Regions from separate parts of the Streptomyces sp. NBC_00554 genome, predicted to be linked through region 2. Evidence: riboswitches for the same ligand, from Rfam matches in the RefSeq annotation. Region 2 holds a riboswitch; the other holds the start of a gene.
What was found. A riboswitch is a leader RNA that binds a small molecule or an ion and turns the genes downstream of it on or off. The one in region 2 is predicted to bind cyclic di-AMP.
Positions count from the first base shown of each region.

Region 1: it holds a riboswitch for cyclic di-AMP, as region 2 does, so the genes downstream of both, OG266_RS39660 (C40 family peptidase) here and OG266_RS26355 (transglycosylase family protein) in region 2, are expected to answer to the same signal.

Region 1 covers NZ_CP107799.1:8,931,149-8,940,582, forward strand. Annotated here, with positions in the region: gene OG266_RS39615 (LuxR C-terminal-related transcriptional regulator) at 1-169, shown strand, start outside; gene bioD (dethiobiotin synthase) at 229-945, opposite strand; gene OG266_RS39625 (adenosylmethionine--8-amino-7-oxononanoate transaminase) at 947-2,239, opposite strand; gene bioB (biotin synthase BioB) at 2,232-3,407, opposite strand; gene OG266_RS39635 (8-amino-7-oxononanoate synthase) at 3,622-4,746, shown strand; gene OG266_RS39640 (DUF397 domain-containing protein) at 4,770-4,994, opposite strand; gene OG266_RS39645 (helix-turn-helix domain-containing protein) at 5,004-5,861, opposite strand; gene OG266_RS39650 (ATP-binding protein) at 6,074-6,532, shown strand; gene OG266_RS39655 (DUF6328 family protein) at 6,588-7,106, opposite strand; gene OG266_RS39660 (C40 family peptidase) at 7,196-7,669, opposite strand; cyclic di-AMP (ydaO/yuaA leader) riboswitch at 7,673-7,859, opposite strand; gene OG266_RS39665 (hypothetical protein) at 8,209-8,517, opposite strand; gene OG266_RS39670 (ATP-dependent Clp protease proteolytic subunit) at 8,525-9,160, opposite strand; gene OG266_RS39675 (twin-arginine translocation signal domain-containing protein) at 9,292-9,434, opposite strand, start outside.
Region 2 covers NZ_CP107799.1:5,961,036-5,970,469, forward strand. Annotated here, with positions in the region: gene OG266_RS26340 (globin domain-containing protein) at 16-1,227, opposite strand; gene OG266_RS26345 (cytochrome P450) at 1,386-2,678, shown strand; gene OG266_RS26350 (transglycosylase family protein) at 2,861-3,817, shown strand; cyclic di-AMP (ydaO/yuaA leader) riboswitch at 4,001-4,165, shown strand; gene OG266_RS26355 (transglycosylase family protein) at 4,170-4,859, shown strand; gene eno (phosphopyruvate hydratase) at 5,195-6,481, shown strand; gene OG266_RS26365 (septum formation initiator family protein) at 6,587-7,063, shown strand; gene OG266_RS26370 (DUF501 domain-containing protein) at 7,174-7,746, shown strand; gene OG266_RS26375 (exopolyphosphatase) at 7,743-8,684, shown strand; gene OG266_RS26380 (NAD(P)/FAD-dependent oxidoreductase) at 9,152-9,434, shown strand, end outside.

The sequences.
Region 1 (9,434 bases), 3.0 Mb from region 2:
TCAGCAGTTGATGGTGGCCCGCATGGCTGCGGAGGGGGCCACCAACCGGGAGATCGCGGCTCGGCTGCTGCTCAGCCCGCGCACGATCGATCACCATCTGCGCGGTGTCTTCGCCCGGTTGGGCATCCGGTCGCGGATCGAGCTGGTGCGGATGCTGGGGGAGGGGTGACTGGTGTGGTTCGTTGGCTGCGGGCTCGTCGTGGCTGGTCGCGCAGTTCCCCGCGCCCCTTAGGGGGCGTACCCGGCGTTGAAAGTGGCGGCGTCCCAGCTTCCGCCCAGCCTTGGTGCCAGCCAACTCGGGGCCCCTGCACGGAAGTCGGCGGGATCAAGTACACCCGAGCCCTCCGGCACCGCCCCGAGCAGCGGAGCCCCCGCCACCACCGGAAGGTCCGCGAGGTTGCAACGGGATGCCAGGTCGGGCTTGTTGGGCCAGCTTCCGATGAGGACTCCGGCGAAGTCCAGGCCCCCGGCGCGTAGTTCACGTGCCGTCAGTTCTGTCGTGTTCAGGGTGCCCAGGCCTGCCGGAGCGACCACCAGCACCGGCGCGTTCAACAGCCGTGCCGCGTCCGCCAGTGTTCCGCCCTCGTCGTCGAACCGGACGAGCAGCCCGCCCGCCCCCTCGACGAGGACCACATCGTGCTCGGTGGCCAGCTTGGCCGCCGCCTCCGCCACCTCGTGGGGCCGTACCGGTGCGAGAGAGGCCCGCCGAGCCGCCGTAGCGGGCGCCAACGGCTCGGGATACCGGGCGAGTTCGAGCGTGGTCACGGCGCCCGCGAGCCGGGCCACCTCGTCGGCGTCGCCGCGCTCGTCCGGACGTACGCCGGTCTGCGCGGGCTTGAGCACGGCCACGGACCGCCCGGCCGCGAGGGCCGTGGCGGCGACGGCGGCCGTGGCGATCGTCTTGCCGACCTCCGTGCCCGTCCCCGTGATCACCAGGATCTCCATGTCACCCTTCCCGTGCCGCAGCGCACACGGCGCGCGTGATCCGTACCAGGTCCGCGTCACCGGTCACGTACGGCGGCATCGTGTAGACGAGGTCGCGGAAGGGCCGCAGCCAGACCCCCTCGCGCACGGCGGCTCGTGTCGCCGCCCGCATGTCCACCTCGTGGTCGAGCTGGACGACGCCGATCGCCCCCAGGACACGTACGTCCCGGACGCCAGGCAGCTCAAGGGCGGGCTCCAGGCCCTCCCGCAGCCCCGCCTCGATCCGCTTCACCTCGGTCCGCCAGTCCTGCCCGAGCAGCAGGTCGATCGAGGCGCAGGCGACGGCGGCCGCCAGCGGATTGCCCATGAAAGTGGGCCCGTGGGCGAGCACCGGGACCTCGCCCCGCGAGATCCCGTCGGCGACCCGCGAGGTACACAGCGTCGCCGCCATCGTCATATAGCCGCCGGTCAGCGCCTTGCCGACGCACATCACGTCGGGCGTCACGCCCGCGTGCTCCGCCGCGAACAGCGTGCCCGTGCGCCCGAAGCCGGTCGCGATCTCGTCGAAGACGAGCAGCACGTCGTGCGCGTCGCACGCCTCGCGCAGCACCCGCAGATACGCGGGGGAGTGGAAGCGCATCCCGCCCGCGCCCTGCACCACCGGCTCGACGATCACCGCGGCCAGTTCATCGGCGTGCCGCTCGATGAGCGAGCGCAGCTGATCCGCGTACGACTCCTCGTACCCGTCGGGCGGTGCGTCCGCGAAGATCTGCCGCGGCAGCACGCCCTGCCACAGCTCGTGCATCCCGCCCTCGGGGTCGCACACCGACATCGGCTGCCAGGTGTCCCCGTGGTACCCGCCGCGCCAGGTCAGCAGGCGCTGCTTGGCGGGGCGGCCGAGCGAGCGCCAGTGCTGGAGGCACATCTTGACGGCGACCTCGACCGAGACCGAACCGGAGTCGGCGAGGAAGACGTGCTCAAGACCCTCGGGTGAGATGTCGACAAGACGCTTCGCCAGCCGTACGGCGGGCTCGTGGGTGAGCCCGCCGAACATGACATGGCTCATGCGTTCCAGCTGGCCGCGCACCGCGTCGTTGAGCACCGGGTGGTTGTAGCCGTGAATGGCCGACCACCAGGACGACATGCCGTCGACCAGCTCGCCCGAACCGTCCGCCATCCGCAGCCGCACCCCGCTCGCCGACTCCACGACGAGCGGTTCCTGCCGACCGGGCATAGGCCCGTACGGATGCCACACATGCCGCTGGTCGAGATCGAGCAGCTCGCGCATGGACCCGGGCACGGGCAGGTCAGGCATTGGGCGCGAGATCCGTTCCGGCACCCCGGCGGCGTACGGCCACCAGGTCCGTACGAGCCTCAACAGGCGTTTCCACGGAAGCCGAACCTGAAGCGGCAACGGGAGTGGAAGCGGAACCGCACCCGCCGCCGCCCTCGTGCGAGCCGCAGCCCCCGCCCTCCGGCACCCGGTGCTCCGGGAGCGTCACCTCGCCCGCGCCCTCCACCTCGAACCCCGCGTCCGCGATCATGTCCAGGTCGGCCTTGCCTGCCTGGCCCTCGCTGGTGAGGTAGTCGCCGAGGAAGATCGAGTTGGCGAGGTGCAGGGCGAGGGGCTGCATCGTGCGGAGATGGACCTCGCGGCCGCCCGCGATGCGGACCTCGGCGTCCGGGCAGACGAACCGGACCATCGCGAGGATCCGCAGACACCGCTGAGGCGTCAGATTCCACTCCTTGGCGAGCGGGGTGCCCTCGAAGGGGATCAGGAAGTTCACCGGAACGGAGTCGGGGTCGAGTGCGCGGAGCGCGAAGACGACGTCGATCAGGTCCTCGTCGCTCTCGCCCATGCCGGCGATCAGACCTGAGCAGGCGGACAGGCCGGCCGCGTGCGCCTTCTGGACGGTGTCCACCCGGTCGGCGTACGTGTGCGTGGTCGTGATGTCCCCGTACGTCCCCTCGGACGTGTTCAGGTTGTGGTTGTACGCGTCCGCGCCCGCCTCGCGCAGCCGCTCCGCCTGGCCGTCGTTGAGCAGGCCGAGGCAGGCGCACACCTCGACGTTCTCGTTACCGTCCTTGATCGCCTTGATGGTGTCGGAGACCCGGTCCACGTCACGGTCCGTCGGACCACGTCCGCTGGCCACCAGGCAGACCCGCTTGGCGCCCCCGGCCAGGCCCGCCGCCGCTGCCTTGGAAGCCTCCTCAGGCTTGAGCCAGGTGTACTTGAGGATCCCGGCCTTCGACCCCAGCCGCTGCGAGCAGTACGAGCAGTCCTCGGGACACAGGCCCGACTTGAGATTGACGAGATAGTTGAGTTTCACCCGTCGGCCGAACCAGTGCCGTCGCACCTTTCCGGCCGCGGCCACCACGTCGACCACATCGTCGTCGGAGGTGGCCAGCACGGCCAGAGCTTCTTCACGGGTCGGCAACTCGCGCCGAAGCCCCTTGTCCACCAGCGTGTTCAGCAGGTCCATGAGGTCCGATCCTGGCGTATACGACCGCTTGCGGCCAAGGAGAGTTTGTACAAGAGAGACGGTTCGACGTGTGGGTATTGCCACATCCTGGGTGGCTGGGCCGCCCGCTAGGGTCTGTGCACTGCCTACAAAAACCAGTGCTTGCGCCGGCCGCGGAAACCAGTGCGCCCAAGCACCGCCCGCCCCACACTAGTAACTACGGTCTGGAGGACCCATGGCGTTCGGCTGGATCGACGAGCAGGCGCAGGCGCGCCGCCGGGCCGGACTCGTACGCACCCTGCGCCCGCGCCCCGCCGACTCCCCGCTCCTCGATCTCGCGAGCAACGACTACCTCGGTCTCGCCCGCCATCCGGAGATCACCGAGGCCGCCGCGGCAGCCGCGAGAACGTGGGGCGGCGGAGCCACCGGTTCCCGGCTCGTCACCGGCACCACCGAACTGCACGGCGAACTCGAACGCGAGCTGGCAGGCTTCTGCGGCTTCGAGTCCGCGCTCGTCTTCTCCTCCGGGTACGCGGCCAACCTCGCCGCCGTCACCGCGCTCGCGCCGCACGGCTCCCTCGTCGTCTCGGACGCGGGCAACCACGCCTCGCTGATCGACGGCTGCCGGCTGGCCCGGGGCAACACACAGGTGGTGGCGCACGCCGACCCCGACGCCGTACGCAAGGCGCTCAGCACCCACCGGGGGCCCGCCGTCGCCGTCTCCGACACGGTGTTCTCGGTGGACGGGGACGCGGCGCCGCTGGCCGGCCTCGCCACAGCCTGCCGGGAGTTCGGCGCCGGGATCGTCGTCGACGACGCCCATGGGCTCGGTGTCCTCGGCGACGGCGGCCGGGGCGCTCCGCACGCTGCGGGACTCGCGGGCGCCCCGGACGTCGTCGTCACGGTCACGCTGTCCAAGTCGCTGGGCAGCCAGGGCGGTGCCGTCCTCGGTCCCGCTCCGGTCATCGACCACCTGGTCAACGCGGCGCGCACGTTCATCTTCGACACCGGTCTCGCGCCTGCGGCGGCGGGCGCGGCCCTCGCGGCGCTGCGGCTGCTGCGCCGCGAACCGGAGCGTGCCGCACGGGCCCGCGCGGTGGCCACGGCGCTGCACAGCCGCCTGACGGCCGAGGGCCTGGAAGCGGTACGACCGGACGCCGCCGTCGTCTCCGTGCGCGCGCCGTCCCCCGAACGGGCCGTGCGGTGGGCCGCCGACTGCCGCGAGGCGGGACTCGCCGTCGGCTGCTTCCGCCCCCCGTCCGTGCCCGACGGCATCTCCCGGCTGAGGCTGACCGCTCGCGCGGACCTCACCGACGCGCAGATCGAGCACGCGGTGCGGGTGATCAGCGCAACCCGGTGATGCTCAGTCCAGTCCGATGACGCTCAGCTCAGTCCGGCGATAAATCCCTCCCAGGTGGCAGGGGCGAACAGCAGGGCGGGGCCTGCGGTGTTCTTGGAATCGCGGACGGCCACGAGTCCGGACCAGGGTCCTGGACCCGGCCGGGCCGTCTCGACGCAATTGTTCATTCCCGTACTCCGGCTGCTGCGCAGCCAGCGCGCGTCGTGCAGCGAAGTACTGGAAGGTACGTACCGAGGCAGTGCAGACATGGTGCCTCCTTACGCGCCGTCACCTATCCCGGCGATGTAATCCAATGAGTCCTCGGGCGAAAGGGCTTGGATCTGAAGGGCGTTGAAGGCCTCGCTGTAGGCCTGAAGGTCTTCTTTCCGTTCGAGATAGAGGCTACTCGTCAAGTGGTCGAGAACAACCACATCCAGATCAGATGTGCTCGGAAATGAGAAGATAACGAAAGGCCCGGTCACTCCGATGTGAGCCCCGGCGGTGAACGGCAGGACCTGAAGCCGCACTTGAGGCAGGGTGGCGGCCGTCCGCAGGCGGTGCAGCTGGCGTGCCATGACCTCCGGGCCGCCCACGTCCCGTCGCAGCACCGCCTCGTCCAGGACCGCGCTCAGTTCCAGTGGTGGATTCGAACGCAGCACGTCCTGCCGGGCCAGGCGCACCTCGACGAGCGCGTCGAGCTTGCTGTCCTCAAGTCCCCCCACGGCGGCCCGAGTCACCGCACGGGCGTACTCGGGTGTCTGCAGCAACCCCGGCACCACGGACGTCTCCAGCGTGCGCATTCCGCTGGCCTGCGACTCCAGACTGATGAAGTCGCGGTACGTCGGTGGCAGCACACCGCGGTAGGCGTGCCACCAGTGGTGCCGCCCGTTGCCCTCCGCACCCGCCAGCACCACCAGGAGGTCCCGTAACTCGGGTTCCTCGACGGCGTACGCGTCCAGGAGCCGCTCCACGTCCGAGGGCTTGACCCCACTCGTGCCGGTCTCGATCCGGCTCACCTTCGACTGGTGCCAGCCGAGAAGACGGGCCGCCTCCCCGCTCGTGAGACCCGCACCTACGCGCAGAGCACGCAGTTCTGCACCGAGCTTGCGGCGGCGTACTGCGGGACCGTACTGCATGGCCGTACTCCTTACTCCTTCCGAGCCGCCCAAATACGGTCCTCCGTCGCAGAGTTCACCGCTTCGAGCGACAGATATATGCATATCTCGGTGGATCGCACCCGTGACCGGCCAGGTAATGGCAGTCTGGCGCGAAGCACCAGTCCGGGACCGTACTCGAACCATCCGCTCCGTGTCGGACCCCGGTCCCGTGGGAAAGGGACGACCGCGCCATGGCAGACCATCAGGAAGCATCCGTCACTCTGCCGAGCGATCCAGCCTCGGTCTCCGCGGCCCGGAAATTCGTCGCCGAAGTGCTGGCCGAATGGGGCCTGCCGGGTGACTCCGAAGTCGCCGACACCGTACGCCTGATCGTGTCCGAACTAGCCACCAACGCCGTCCAGCACACTTTCGGGCAGTCGCCCACCTTCAGAGTGGACGTCCGCCTCGAGCGGGACGAACACCTGCGCCTCGGCGTCACCGACAGCCACCCACGCTTTCCCAAACGACTGCCCGCGGCCGTCCAGCAGGACAACGGACGCGGCATGGTGATCATCCGCTGGCTGACCGCCGAGTGCGGCGGCAGACTCACCGTCCGGCCCACTCGCGAAGGCGGCAAGACCATCTCCATCGAACTGCCCTGGACGGCACCGGTCGAGCCGGTGACGGCAGGGGGTCCGCAAGAGCCCTGAAACCCGGTCCAGTTGTGCTGCGCGGCGGCGCGTCCGAAGGCGCCGCGCAGCGAACTCACGCTGCTGGGTCCGATTCCTCTCCTCGACCCTGTGTGGACGTGATGTAGCGCCCCACCAGCCGGGGCAGAACGGTCCACAGCGCCAGGCAGACGGCCAGAGTGCCCGCGCCCGCGGCGATCCCGGCGCCGCGCCCCAGCGTCACGTCCACGACGAGGAGCACCGCTCCGGTGAACGCCAGCATCAACACGTATAGGCCGACGTGGGTCAGCCAGGAGGAGACCCGCACGATGGCGGGTTTGACGTTCTGCTGGAACAGCGACCGGTGCAGGGCGGCCGGCGCCGTGAACAGGGCGGCGGCCAGGAACGCGAGCAGGAGGGTGGTGACGTACGTGGCGCGCTGTGCCGTGTCCAGCGAAGGGAAGCGCTGGGTGAAGGCCAGGGTCAGGAGAAAGGCGAAGAGGATCTGCACGCCGGTCTGGGTGACCCGCAGCTCCTGGAGGAGCTCGGCGAAATTGCGGTCGGCGCGCTCAAGAGGTTTCTCGTCGCGTTCCGTGCGGGGACGTTGTTCCACCATGGTGGACGAGTAACCGGTTCGACCGTGTTTCACGCCCTGCCGCACGTCCCGTGGGGGCGACGGCGCGTGCCGTCGCCCCCACGGACGGGTCAGCTGACCCGTCCGTACCAGACGCTCTTCGTCCAGATCTTCTGGAGCTTCACTACCTCCCCGGTCTTCGGGGAGTGCCAGATCTTTCCCTTCCCGGCGTAGATGCCGACGTGGTACACGCTCCGGCCCGAGTGGAAGAACACGAGGTCTCCGGCCTTGCGTTTGGAGGCGGAGACATGGTTGGTCTTGTTGTACTGCGCCGCGGCCGTACGAGGCAGCTTCTTGCCTGCCTTCTTGTACGAGTAGAGCGTGAGCCCGGAGCAGTCGAAGCGGCGCGGCCCAGCGGCGCCGTACTTGTACGGGGAGCCCTTCTTGGAAGCCGCGACCTGAAGTGCCTTCGTCGCCAGGGTGGCCGCTTCGGCGTCGGATGCGACGCCTGGGACCACGAGGCTGCCGCCCACGGCGGCGATGGTGAGAGCCGAGGCCGTACCGGCCCTCGTCCACAGCGACGGGACACGATTGAGCGCAGTCATGCGCAACCCTTCGTCAGCCGCCTGTGAAGGATGACCTGTCGGATTCGGGCTGGCGAAGTAGCCCGGCCGCGTGCTGCGGCTTCACCCCAAGGACCGCCCGGATCTCTCCGGCGGCCCGTCGTGCTGGGTCCTCCACTCCTGCCGATGCACATCTGTCGACCGGTCATCCGGGAGGCGGCAGGACTCGGCGTCCGACCCGGACCGCCCCGCCGGTGTGGCGGGGGCTTGTCGTCGGAAGGGATCTTCACGCATTGATGTCGGAAAATCCGAGCGGAATCGGCGGTTTGTGGGGTTACTCACCACTCACCCGTTCGGGTGGACACCCCGCCGTTCGAGCGAGTGTCCAGTAGGCCGACGACGCCCGTACCAGCGACGGAGGGCTTCAAGTACGCATCCGCGCTACGCGCGTTGCGCAACTTCTGCGCGCTCTTGGAAGGACGGGTGTCTACGCCATCCGGGGGTACACCATCTGGTCCGTTTGAAACCCGGGCCGGACGCTCCGACGGGTCGGTGCGTGCGGTGGCCCGGGTAGGGGTGCGTCAACTGTCGGAACCAGGCGGCAGGGTGACGCGGGCCGCCCGCCGCTCGCCGTCGAGGACACGCAGGGCCTGCGCCAGGGTCGGGGCGTGCACCTCGCTCTCGCCCCGCTGATGCATCAGCGCGAGGGCGTCCCGCAGCGCCGTCGCCTTGGCGACCAGCGCCTGAGCGGCCCTCAGGCCTCGGTAGGTGTCCCCGGGGCGGGCCGGGTTGATGCGGCCGAGCAGGTCGACCACGTCCAGGTAACGGTCGATCAACTCGGCTTCCGCGCGCGTCAGTGCGGGCAGCGGGGGCAGTTCGGGTGGGAGCATCGGCCGCTCACCTCGCGCCGGGTGTGGGGCGGGAAGCCTTGCGGCTCGGGATGATGCCGTCGATCAGTCCGTACGCCAGTGCCGCCGGCGCGTCGAGGATCTTGTCCCGCTCGATGTCCGCGGCGACCCGCTCCGGACTCTGGCCTGTGTGCCGCACGAGCATCTCCTCCAGCATCCTCCGAGTACGCGTCAACTCCTCGGCCTGGATGGCCAGATCAGAAGCCTGCCCGTGGATCGGCTCGGGAAACGACGGCTGGTGGATCAGCACGCGGGCACCCGGCAGCGCGAACCGCTTGCCCGGCGTACCGCCCGCAAGGAGCACGGCGGCGGCCGAAGCGGCCTGGCCGAGACAGACGGTCTCCACCTCGCAGGTGACGAACTGCATCGTGTCGTAGACGGCGGTCATCGCGCTGAGTGAGCCGCCGGGGGAGTTGATGTACAGCGAGATGTCCCGGTCCGGCGCCAGGTACTCCAGGTGCATGAACTGAGCCATCACGTCGTTCGCCGACGTGTCGTCGACCGGCGTCCCGAGGAACACGATCCGCTCGTCGAGCAGCTTCGAATACGGGTCCAGGGTCCGGTGGCCCGCGCTGGAGCGTTCGGTGAACTCGGGCAGGACATGGCGGGCGGACGGGCGGTTCATGGCTTACGCCTCCTCGGCATCGCTTCTGTAAAAAATGTACAGGACGTACGTATGCCTTCGGAGGGTGCTCGCTGACAGCGAAAATCCCCGTGGAGCTAGGTGCTCCACGGGGATTCGGTGTACGGCGAGGGTCAGGTGAGGGGGGCCGGGGCGGGTGTGCCGTAGAACGTTATGGCGGGCCAACCGCGGGACGCGGTCAGTTCGTTGAGGGCGTTCGCTATTTCCAGGGGGGTGATGGTGTTCGCTGTCGGAGCTTCGGAGAACCCGATGCTGA
Region 2 (9,434 bases):
GCAGATGAATGAGGGTCACGCGCCCGGCGCGCGGCCGGCCGGGTTGTGCCAGTTCGGCGGCGGACGGTCGAGCAGCCACTCCGCCGTGCCCAGCGGCCGGGTCCGGCCCTCACCGGTCGGCGCCAGGAGGTCGTGGAAGATCCGCTCGGCCGGAGCACCCAGCGCAGGAAGCTCGCCGCTGATCTCGTCCACGAGCTTGGGCGGACCGGCCAGATAGACGTCACTCCGCTCCCAGCCCGCGCGGTTGCCCAGCGCGGTCAGCAGCCGCTCGGTCGCCTGGGCCTTGGGCCGGCCGGGCGCGGGGGTGATGAACGTGACCGAAAGCAGAGGCAGTCGGGCCTGAAGCCGTTCGACGGCGGACCGGTCGTACAGATAGGAGGTGTCGCGGGCGACGAGAAAGAGCCGGGCCTCGTGCGAGTCGCCGAGCTGCTGCAGAAGCGCCTTGACGGGTGCCCACCCCGTGCCGGCCGCGATGAACGTCAGCGACCGCTCCCCGGGTGTCCGCAGGGTCAGCCCGCCACCGGGTGCGCCGAGCCGCAGGGCGTCACCCTCCCGCGTCTGCCGGACCAGGGCCGTGGAGAGCACCCCGCCCTCGACCCGGCTGATGTGCAGGTCGAGGGTGTGGTCGACGCGGGGTGCGTTGCCCAGCGAGTACGGCCGCCAAATGCCCGGCAGATGCGGGGCGTTGACGCTGACGTACTGGCCGGGGGAGTACCGCAGCCGTCGGTCGGGCTGAAGGGTCAGTACGACGAGATCGTCACCGTGCCGCGTCCGGGCCACCACTTCGGCATCCCACCAAGGCGGTTCACCCTCCTGCTGCGCCTCCCACGCGCCCTGGAGCATCACATTGGCGATCGCCCCGTACGCCTCGGACCACGCCTTCTCGACCTCCGCGTTCCACGCCGACCCCGCGACGACGGTGAACGCGGCGATCAGACTCGCCCCCACGGCGGCGTAGTGATCGGGCTCCGCCAGATACTTCCGGTGATCCCGCCCCAGCTCCCGCAGATACTCCGGCAGCGCCGGATCCCCCAACCGCTCCATCACATACGTCAGCGCCGCGAACAACCGATCCCGCTGCCGTTCCATGTCCTCAGGGAAGTCCAGCGGAAAAAGCGCGCGTACCTCCGGGTTGTGCCGGAACAGATGCGAGTAGAAGTACTTGACCGCGAACTCGGCCCGTCTCTCGACGACCGCGAAGCTGGATCTGAGTATTTCGGGGTCCACTTCGCGAATGTAGGGACTTGTCGAGCCGCAGAGTCAAACAGCAGGTGATTTGCGGACAGCCTGGGGTGAAGTGTGCGGGGCGGCCGGCACCGTGGTCCGGGTCGGCCGGGCAAGGCCTCCTCGCCTGCCCGGACACCGTCCCCGGATACGGTCAAGGAGTGACCGAGCACCCCACCCCCGCAGGCCCTGCCCCCGAACTCTTCAGCTGGGAGTTCGCCACCAACCCCTACCCGGCGTACGCCTGGCTCCGCGAGCACGCCCCCGTGCACAGGACCCGGCTGCCCAGCGGTGTGGAGGCCTGGCTGGTCACCCGGTACGCCGACGCCAAGCACGCTCTCGCCGACGGACGGCTCAGCAAGAACCCGGCGCATCACGACGAACCCGCCCATGCCAAGGGCAAGACGGGCATCCCGGGTGAGCGCAAGGCCGAGCTGATGACGCATCTGCTCAACATCGATCCGCCGGATCACACCCGGCTGCGCCGGCTCGTCAGCAAGGCGTTCACGCCGCGCCGGGTGGCCGAGTTCGCGCCGCGCGTGCAGGAGATCACCGATCACCTCATCGACCAGTTCGCGGAGAAGGGGTCCGCAGACCTGATCCACGAGTTCGCCTTCCCGCTCCCCATCTACGCCATCTGCGAGCTCCTCGGCGTCCCCCGCGAGGACCAGGACGACTTCCGGGACTGGGCGGGGATGATGATCCGGCACGGGGGAGGGCCGCGGGGCGGTGTCGCACGGTCCGTCAAGAAGATGCGCGGATATCTGGCCGAGCTGATCCACCGCAAGCGCGAGGCGCTGCCCGAACACGCCGCCCCCGGCGAGGACCTCGTCTCCGGCCTCATCCGCGCCTCCGACCACGGTGAGCACCTCACGGAGAACGAGGTGGTGGCCATGGCCTTCATCCTCCTGTTTGCCGGTTTTGAGACGACCGTGAACTTGATCGGCAACGGCACGTACGCCCTCCTCACCCACCCCGAGCAGCGGCAGCGACTGCAGAAGTCCCTTGCCGCCGGGGAGAGTGGACTGCTCGAAACCGGTGTCGAGGAACTCCTTCGCTTCGACGGCCCTGTGGAGCTGGCCACTTGGCGGTTCGCGACCGAGGCCGTCCGGCTCGGCGGACAGGACATCGCACCCGGCGACCCCGTCCTCGTCGTACTGGCGGCTGCGGACCGTGACCCCGAACGCTTCGCGCAGCCGGACACCCTCGACCTCTCCCGCCGTGACAACCAGCATCTCGGCTACGGACACGGCATCCACTACTGCCTCGGCGCACCCCTCGCCCGCCTGGAGGGCCAGACCGCGCTGGCCACCCTCCTCACCCGCCTCCCCGACCTCCAACTCGCGGGAGATTCCGCCGATTTGCGATGGCGCGGTGGGCTCATTATGCGCGGATTGCGCACACTTCCAGTGGAGTTCACGCCTCCGCTCCAGTTGTCCACCGGGCCTTCGTAAGGCACTTCGGGGGCGCGAAAAGCTGACGGTCCATCAACATTGTGATCTTCACGTGATCTACGCTGCATCGACTTGTGACAAGCGTTCGAGTGCCGATACGTTCAATGACCAGCGCGGATCATCCGTCGCAGACGTCTCCGTACGTCGCTTTAGTCACCTGCTGTCACGTGAAAGGCTTCCGCATGCTCTCCGGGAACGGCCGCCATCGTCGCCCCCGTCAGGCTCCGGCTCTCATCGTCGCGGCAGGAGTGACCGGATCGGCCATCGCGATCCCGTTGCTCGGTGCCACGAGTGCGAGCGCGGCCGACGCCACCACCTGGGACCGTGTCGCGGAGTGCGAGACGGGCGCCTCCTGGAGCGACAACACCGGTGACGGGTACTACGGCGGGCTGCACTTGACCCAGTGGGACTGGGAGAACTACGGCGGCATCGAATACGCCCCGAGCGCCGACCAGGCCAGCCGCTCGCAGCAGATAGCAGTCGCCGAGAAGATCCTCGACGGCCGCGGAGTCGTCGCCTGGCCCACCTGTGGACCCCTCTCCGGGCTCAGCAAGGACTCGGCCTCGGCGGACGTCGACACGGGCGTGTCGGACGACTCGTCGTCCGACGCCTCCACTTCGGACTCCTCCGACTCTTCGAGCTCGGAATCGACCGACTCATCCGGTTCGCTCGACTTGTCTGCTTCGTCCAGCCCCTCTCCGTCCGCGTCGTCCTCGTCCGACACGTCGACCAAGTCCGACACTTCGGACGCGGACGAGGGTGCGGACTCGAGCGCGACAAACGATGACGACTCGGACAAGTCGGCCCAGAGTGACGACTCTTCGGATGCGTCCGACAGTGCGACGACCGGCGCCGGGCGTCACCGCGGCGACACCGCCACCGAGGGCACGACCGACGGCCGTACGGACAGCACGGCCGGGCGGCATGCCTCGCGTGACTCCGACGGCCTTCGCGGCGTCGTCGACGGTTCGTACGTCGTCCGCGTCGGCGACAGTCTCTCGGCCATCGCCGACGCCCTTGGCCTCGAAGGCGGATGGGCCGAGCTGTACGCCGAGAACGAGGAGACGGTGGGCACCGACGCGAACCTCATTCTCCCCGGTCAGAGCCTTGCAGTTGGTGCCGAACCGGGCGAAAAGTAGCGGGAGTTCGCGTCATGGTTCGCCATGGAATGTCCGGTTTGGTGAGAATGAGAGATGGATCTCAGACCCCCTGATCGTCTTTGAAATTCCGCCGATCGCCTGCTTACGGTCGTGACCGCTCGCCACAGCGGGCCCCGACGATCGCAACGCCGAATCCTGCCAGCGGCCGTACGGGAACAGTCGTCGCGTCAAGCGCCGTAGGCAGGAGCGGGGGACCCAAGGTAAGTGCCGAGCCCGGTAGTTGACCGGGAGCGGCTTGGGGTGAAGACGTGCGCCGAGAGGTGCGCGACCGGGCACTCACCCGCCCGAACCCGACAGCTCACCTCGCAGGCGTCGGTGAGGGGATCACTTCATGCTGCGTTCGTGCAAGGGCAAGCACCGTCGCCCGTCCAAGGTCACCCGCATTGCCACGCTCGCCGGGGTGACCGGCGTCGCCGTCGCCGCCCCGCTGATGGCGTCCGGCACCGCCTCCGCCGCCACCACCTCCGAGTGGGACACCGTCGCCCAGTGCGAGTCCGGCGGCAACTGGGCCATCAACACCGGCAACGGTTACTACGGCGGTCTGCAGTTCTCCTCCTCCACCTGGTCCGCGTACGGCGGCAGCGCTTACGCCGCCACCGCCGACCAGGCCTCCAAGTCCCAGCAGATAACGGTCGCCGAGAAGGTCCTCGCCGCACAGGGCAAGGGCGCCTGGCCGTCCTGCGGCACGGGCCTGTCGAGCGCCGCGTACGACGGTGGTACGAGCGACTCGTCCTCGTCCTCCTCGTCGTCGAGCAGCGAGCAGAGCACCACTCCTTCGCAGCAGTCGAACACGTCCACCGCGACGACCAAGACCGCCAAGGCGAAGACCGTCGAGACCCCGACCGGCAAGAAGGTCAAGAAGGGTGACGGCGAGTACAAGGTGAAGAAGAACGACACCCTCAGCGCCATCGCCGAGGCGAAGAACGTCAAGGGTGGCTGGCAGCAGCTGCTCAAGCTGAACAAGGACATCATCGACGACGCGGACTTCATCTACCCGGGTCAGCAGCTGCACCTCAGCTGAGGTCCGAGAGCTGAGGGGCAGCGGTTGTCGGCCCACGGCGGTCGGCTGACACCAGGCTCGTAGCTGAACCTCAGCTCTCTCCTATACGTGGTCTCCATACTGAAGGCCTCGTGTGGGTCACCCCCGTCCCCACGGGCTCCCCGCTCCGGTGCGTGTTCCCCCGTACGCACCGGGGCGGGGTTTTTCATTCCTTTTTTGTTCCGTTCTGGAACAATGTTTACCCTGTGTTCTGCCCAAGGGGTGGTCGACCGGCTGGCCGATCGCTCCGAGCCGGTTAGGCTCATCCCGCAGGGTTCCAAAAAGCCCCGCGTACCCGCGTCACATCCCAGAAGGAGATGCTCGTGCCGTCCATCGACGTCGTCGTAGCCCGGGAAATCCTCGACTCGCGAGGGAACCCCACCGTCGAGGTCGAGGTCGGCCTCGATGACGGCAGCACGGGTCGTGCCGCCGTCCCGTCCGGCGCCTCCACCGGCGCCTTCGAGGCCATCGAGCTCCGCGACGGTGACCCCAACCGCTACCACGGCAAGGGTGTCGAGAAGGCCGTCCTCGCGGTCATCGAGCAGATCGGCCCGGAGCTCGTCGGTTACGACGCCACCGAGCAGCGCCTGATCGACCAGGCGATGTTCGACCTGGACGCCACCGACAACAAGGGCTCGCTCGGCGCCAACGCCATCCTCGGCGTCTCCCTCGCCGTCGCGCACGCCGCCTCCGAGGCCAGCGACCTCCCCCTCTTCCGCTACCTGGGCGGCCCGAACGCGCACCTGCTGCCCGTTCCGATGATGAACATCCTCAACGGCGGGTCGCACGCGGACTCGAACGTGGACATCCAGGAGTTCATGATCGCCCCGATCGGCGCGGAGTCCTTCTCCGAGGCGCTGCGCTGGGGCGCCGAGGTCTACCACACCCTCAAGAAGGTGCTGAAGACCAAGGGCCTGTCCACCGGCCTCGGCGACGAGGGCGGCTTCGCCCCGAACCTGGAGTCCAACCGCGCAGCGCTCGACCTCATCGTCGAGGCCATCAAGCAGGCCGGTTACATCCCCGGCGAGCAGATCGCGCTCGCGCTCGACGTCGCCGCGTCCGAGTTCTACAAGGACGGCAAGTACGAGTTCGAGGGCAAGTCCCGCTCGGCCGCCGAGATGACCGAGTACTACGAGGAGCTCGTCTCCGCGTACCCGCTCGTCTCCATCGAGGACCCGCTGTACGAGGACGACTGGGCCGGCTGGAAGGTCATCACCGAGAAGATCGGTGACAAGGTCCAGATCGTCGGTGACGACCTGTTCGTCACCAACCCCGAGCGCCTCGCCCGTGGCATCGAGGAGGGCTCGGCGAACGCCCTGCTCGTCAAGGTGAACCAGATCGGCTCGCTGACCGAGACCCTGGACGCCGTCGAGATGGCGCAGCGCAACGGCTTCAAGTGCATGATGTCGCACCGCTCCGGCGAGACCGAGGACGTCACCATCGCCGACCTCGCCGTCGCGGTGAACTGCGGTCAGATCAAGACCGGCGCCCCGGCCCGCTCGGACCGCGTCGCCAAGTACAACCAGCTGCTGCGCATCGAGGAGATCCTCGACGACGCCGCGGTGTACGCCGGTCGCAGCGCCTTCCCCCGCTTCAAGGGCTGAGCCGTACCGGCTTAGGAAGCGTCGTACGTACGTCCCCGTACTCGGTCCCGTACCGTGTGCGGGGACGTACGCACGTGACGGGTTTGTACCGGGGAGGCGGGACTCATGGCCGTGAAGGACCGGGACCGGTTCTCCACCGCGACCAGGCTGAAGCTGCTCGGCGAGCAGACGGCGGCCCGGGTCTACCGCTCCCAGACCAAGCGTCAGGCGCGCCGCTCGCGGCTCACCGGGCGGGCGGCGCTCCTCGCCCTCGTCCTCTGTTCGCTGGTCGTGGCCCTCGCGTACCCGATAAGGCAGTACGTGTCCCAGCGCGCCGAGATCGCCGACCTGCAGCAGCAGCGGGAGCAGGCCCGTGCGCGGGTCGAGCAGCTGCGTGACCTCAAGGCGCGGTGGCAGGACGACGCGTACGCGGAGCAGCAGATCCGGGACCGGCTGCACTATGTGATGCCGGGGGAGACCGGCTACATCGTGATCGACCCGGACGCGGCGAAGCAGTCCCGCGCCGGCCAGGGGGCGGCCGACCGTCCCTGGTACGCGAACGTCTGGGACGGTGTGGACAAGGCCGACGCCGCCGACCGGTGAACGAACCGATCGACCAGTTCATCGGCCGGCCGGCCGACCGGCCGATCGACTGACTGAATCGGCAGACCGACCGATTGACCGACCGACCAGAAAGACATGTGACTCACGGCATGGAAACGCCACCGCCGCCCACCCCGCGCACCGAGCCGACCGACGCGGACGTCGAGGCCTTCAAGCAGCAGCTGGGGCGACCGCCGCGCGGGTTGCGCGCGATCGCGCACCGCTGTCCCTGCGGTCAGCCGGACGTGGTGGAGACGGCGCCCCGCCTGCCCGACGGGACGCCGTTCCCGACGACGTACTACCTGACGTGCCCGCGTGCCGCTTCCGCGATCGGCACGCTGGAGGCCAACGGGGTCATGAAGGAGATGACGGACCGTCTGGCGAGCGATCCGGAGCTGGCCGCCGCGTATCGCGCCGCTCACGAGGACTACATCGCCCGGCGTGACTCCATCGAGGTCCTGGAGGGCTTCCCCAGCGCGGGCGGCATGCCGGACCGGGTGAAGTGCCTCCATGTGCTGGTGGGCCACTCCCTGGCGGCGGGTCCGGGCGTGAACCCGCTGGGCGACGAGGCGATCGCGATGCTGCCGGAGTGGTGGCGCAAGGGGCCCTGCGTGACGTCCTCGGAGGACTCGCGGCAGCCCGGCGCCGAGGCGTCCCCCGCCGCAGAGGAGGCCGCCAAGTGACCCGTGTCGCCGCCATCGACTGCGGTACGAACTCGATCCGGCTGCTTGTGGCCGACGCGGACCCGGAGACGGGCGAACTCGTCGACCTGGACCGCCGTATGACGATCGTGCGGCTCGGCCAGGGCGTCGACCGGACCGGGCGGCTCGCCCCGGAGGCACTGGAGCGGACCTTCGCCGCCTGCCGTGAGTACGCGGCGATCATCAAGGAGCACGGGGCGGAGAGGCTGCGGTTCGTGGCGACCTCCGCCTCCCGTGACGCCGAGAACCGGGACGAGTTCGTGCGCGGGGTGCTGGACATCCTGGGTGTCGAGCCGGAGGTGATCACCGGTGACCAGGAGGCGGAGTTCTCCTTCACCGGCGCCACCAAGGAGCTGACCGGCCGGGACGACCTCGCCAAGCCGTACCTGGTGGTGGACATCGGCGGCGGGTCCACGGAGTTCGTCGTGGGCGAGGAGCATGTGAGCGCGGCGCGCTCCGTCGACATCGGCTGTGTACGGATGACCGAGCGTCACCTCGTGCACGAGGGCAAGGTCAGTGACCCGCCGACGTCCGCCGAGGTTGAGGCGATCCGTGCCGACATCGGGGCGGCCCTGGACCTCGCGGAGCTGACCGTGCCGTTGCGCGAGGCGCACACGCTGGTCGGTCTTGCGGGCTCGGTCACCACGGTCTCGGCGATCGCGCAGAACCTCCCCGAGTACGACTCGGTCGCCATCCACCACTCTCGGGTCCCGTACGACCGCGTCCGCGAGATCACCGAGTCCCTGGTGGGCTCGACGCACGCCGAACGCGCCGCGATCCCCTCGATGCATCCGGGCCGCGTCGACGTCATCGCCGCCGGGGCCCTCGTGCTCCTCTCGATCATGGAGCGGATCGGCGCGACGGAGGTCGTGGTCAGCGAGCACGACATCCTCGACGGGATCGCCTGGTCGATCGCGTAGCGGTGGTGCGTAGCGGTGGTGTGAGGGGGGCTTTGCGGCCCTCCGATCCGCCTCTCCTGAGCAGGTCGGACAACGTATGAGCGCACTTCAGGGCCCTGGAAAACCTCTCGGCGACGCGCCGTCGGAAAAGTTCGTGAAGTTCTTCACAAGGAAAACGGCCCTGTTGGGCGAGGATTTCTTCCCCAGGGCCCTTCCAGGGGGCTCACCAGGCCGGGAAGGGTGCTCACCGGAGCGTTCGAGGTGTGTTTCGGGCGTGTGAAACGGGGGCCGACTCGGCTGGTTCACAGGGGCCTCGCAGGGGCGGAGTGGCAGCTCACGCGGTGTTGACAACGGTCCGCACCACACGGTGGTTCCCCCCTGGCGCCATGACCTGAGTCACGTGGGCGGCGGAGTGTAGCAGAGGGTCCACCCATGCTTGTGAAGGGGCTCACGAGCGACCCCCCTGGGGCAGGTGGATACTCGATGGCATGAGCACCACGGAGCGTCCCAGGATCCTCGTAGTAGGCGGTGGGTACGTAGGCCTGTACGCAGCTCGGCGCATTCTCAAGAAGATGCGCTACGGAGAGGCGACCGTCACGGTTGTCGACCCCCGGTCGTACATGACCTACCAGCCCTTCCTCCCCGAAGCCGCCGCCGGCAGCATCTCCCCGCGGCATGTCGTCGTCCCGTTGCGACGCGTGCTCCCCAAGGCGGAGGTCCTCACCGGTCGGGTCACCACCATCGATCAGGACCGCAAGGTCGCGACGATCG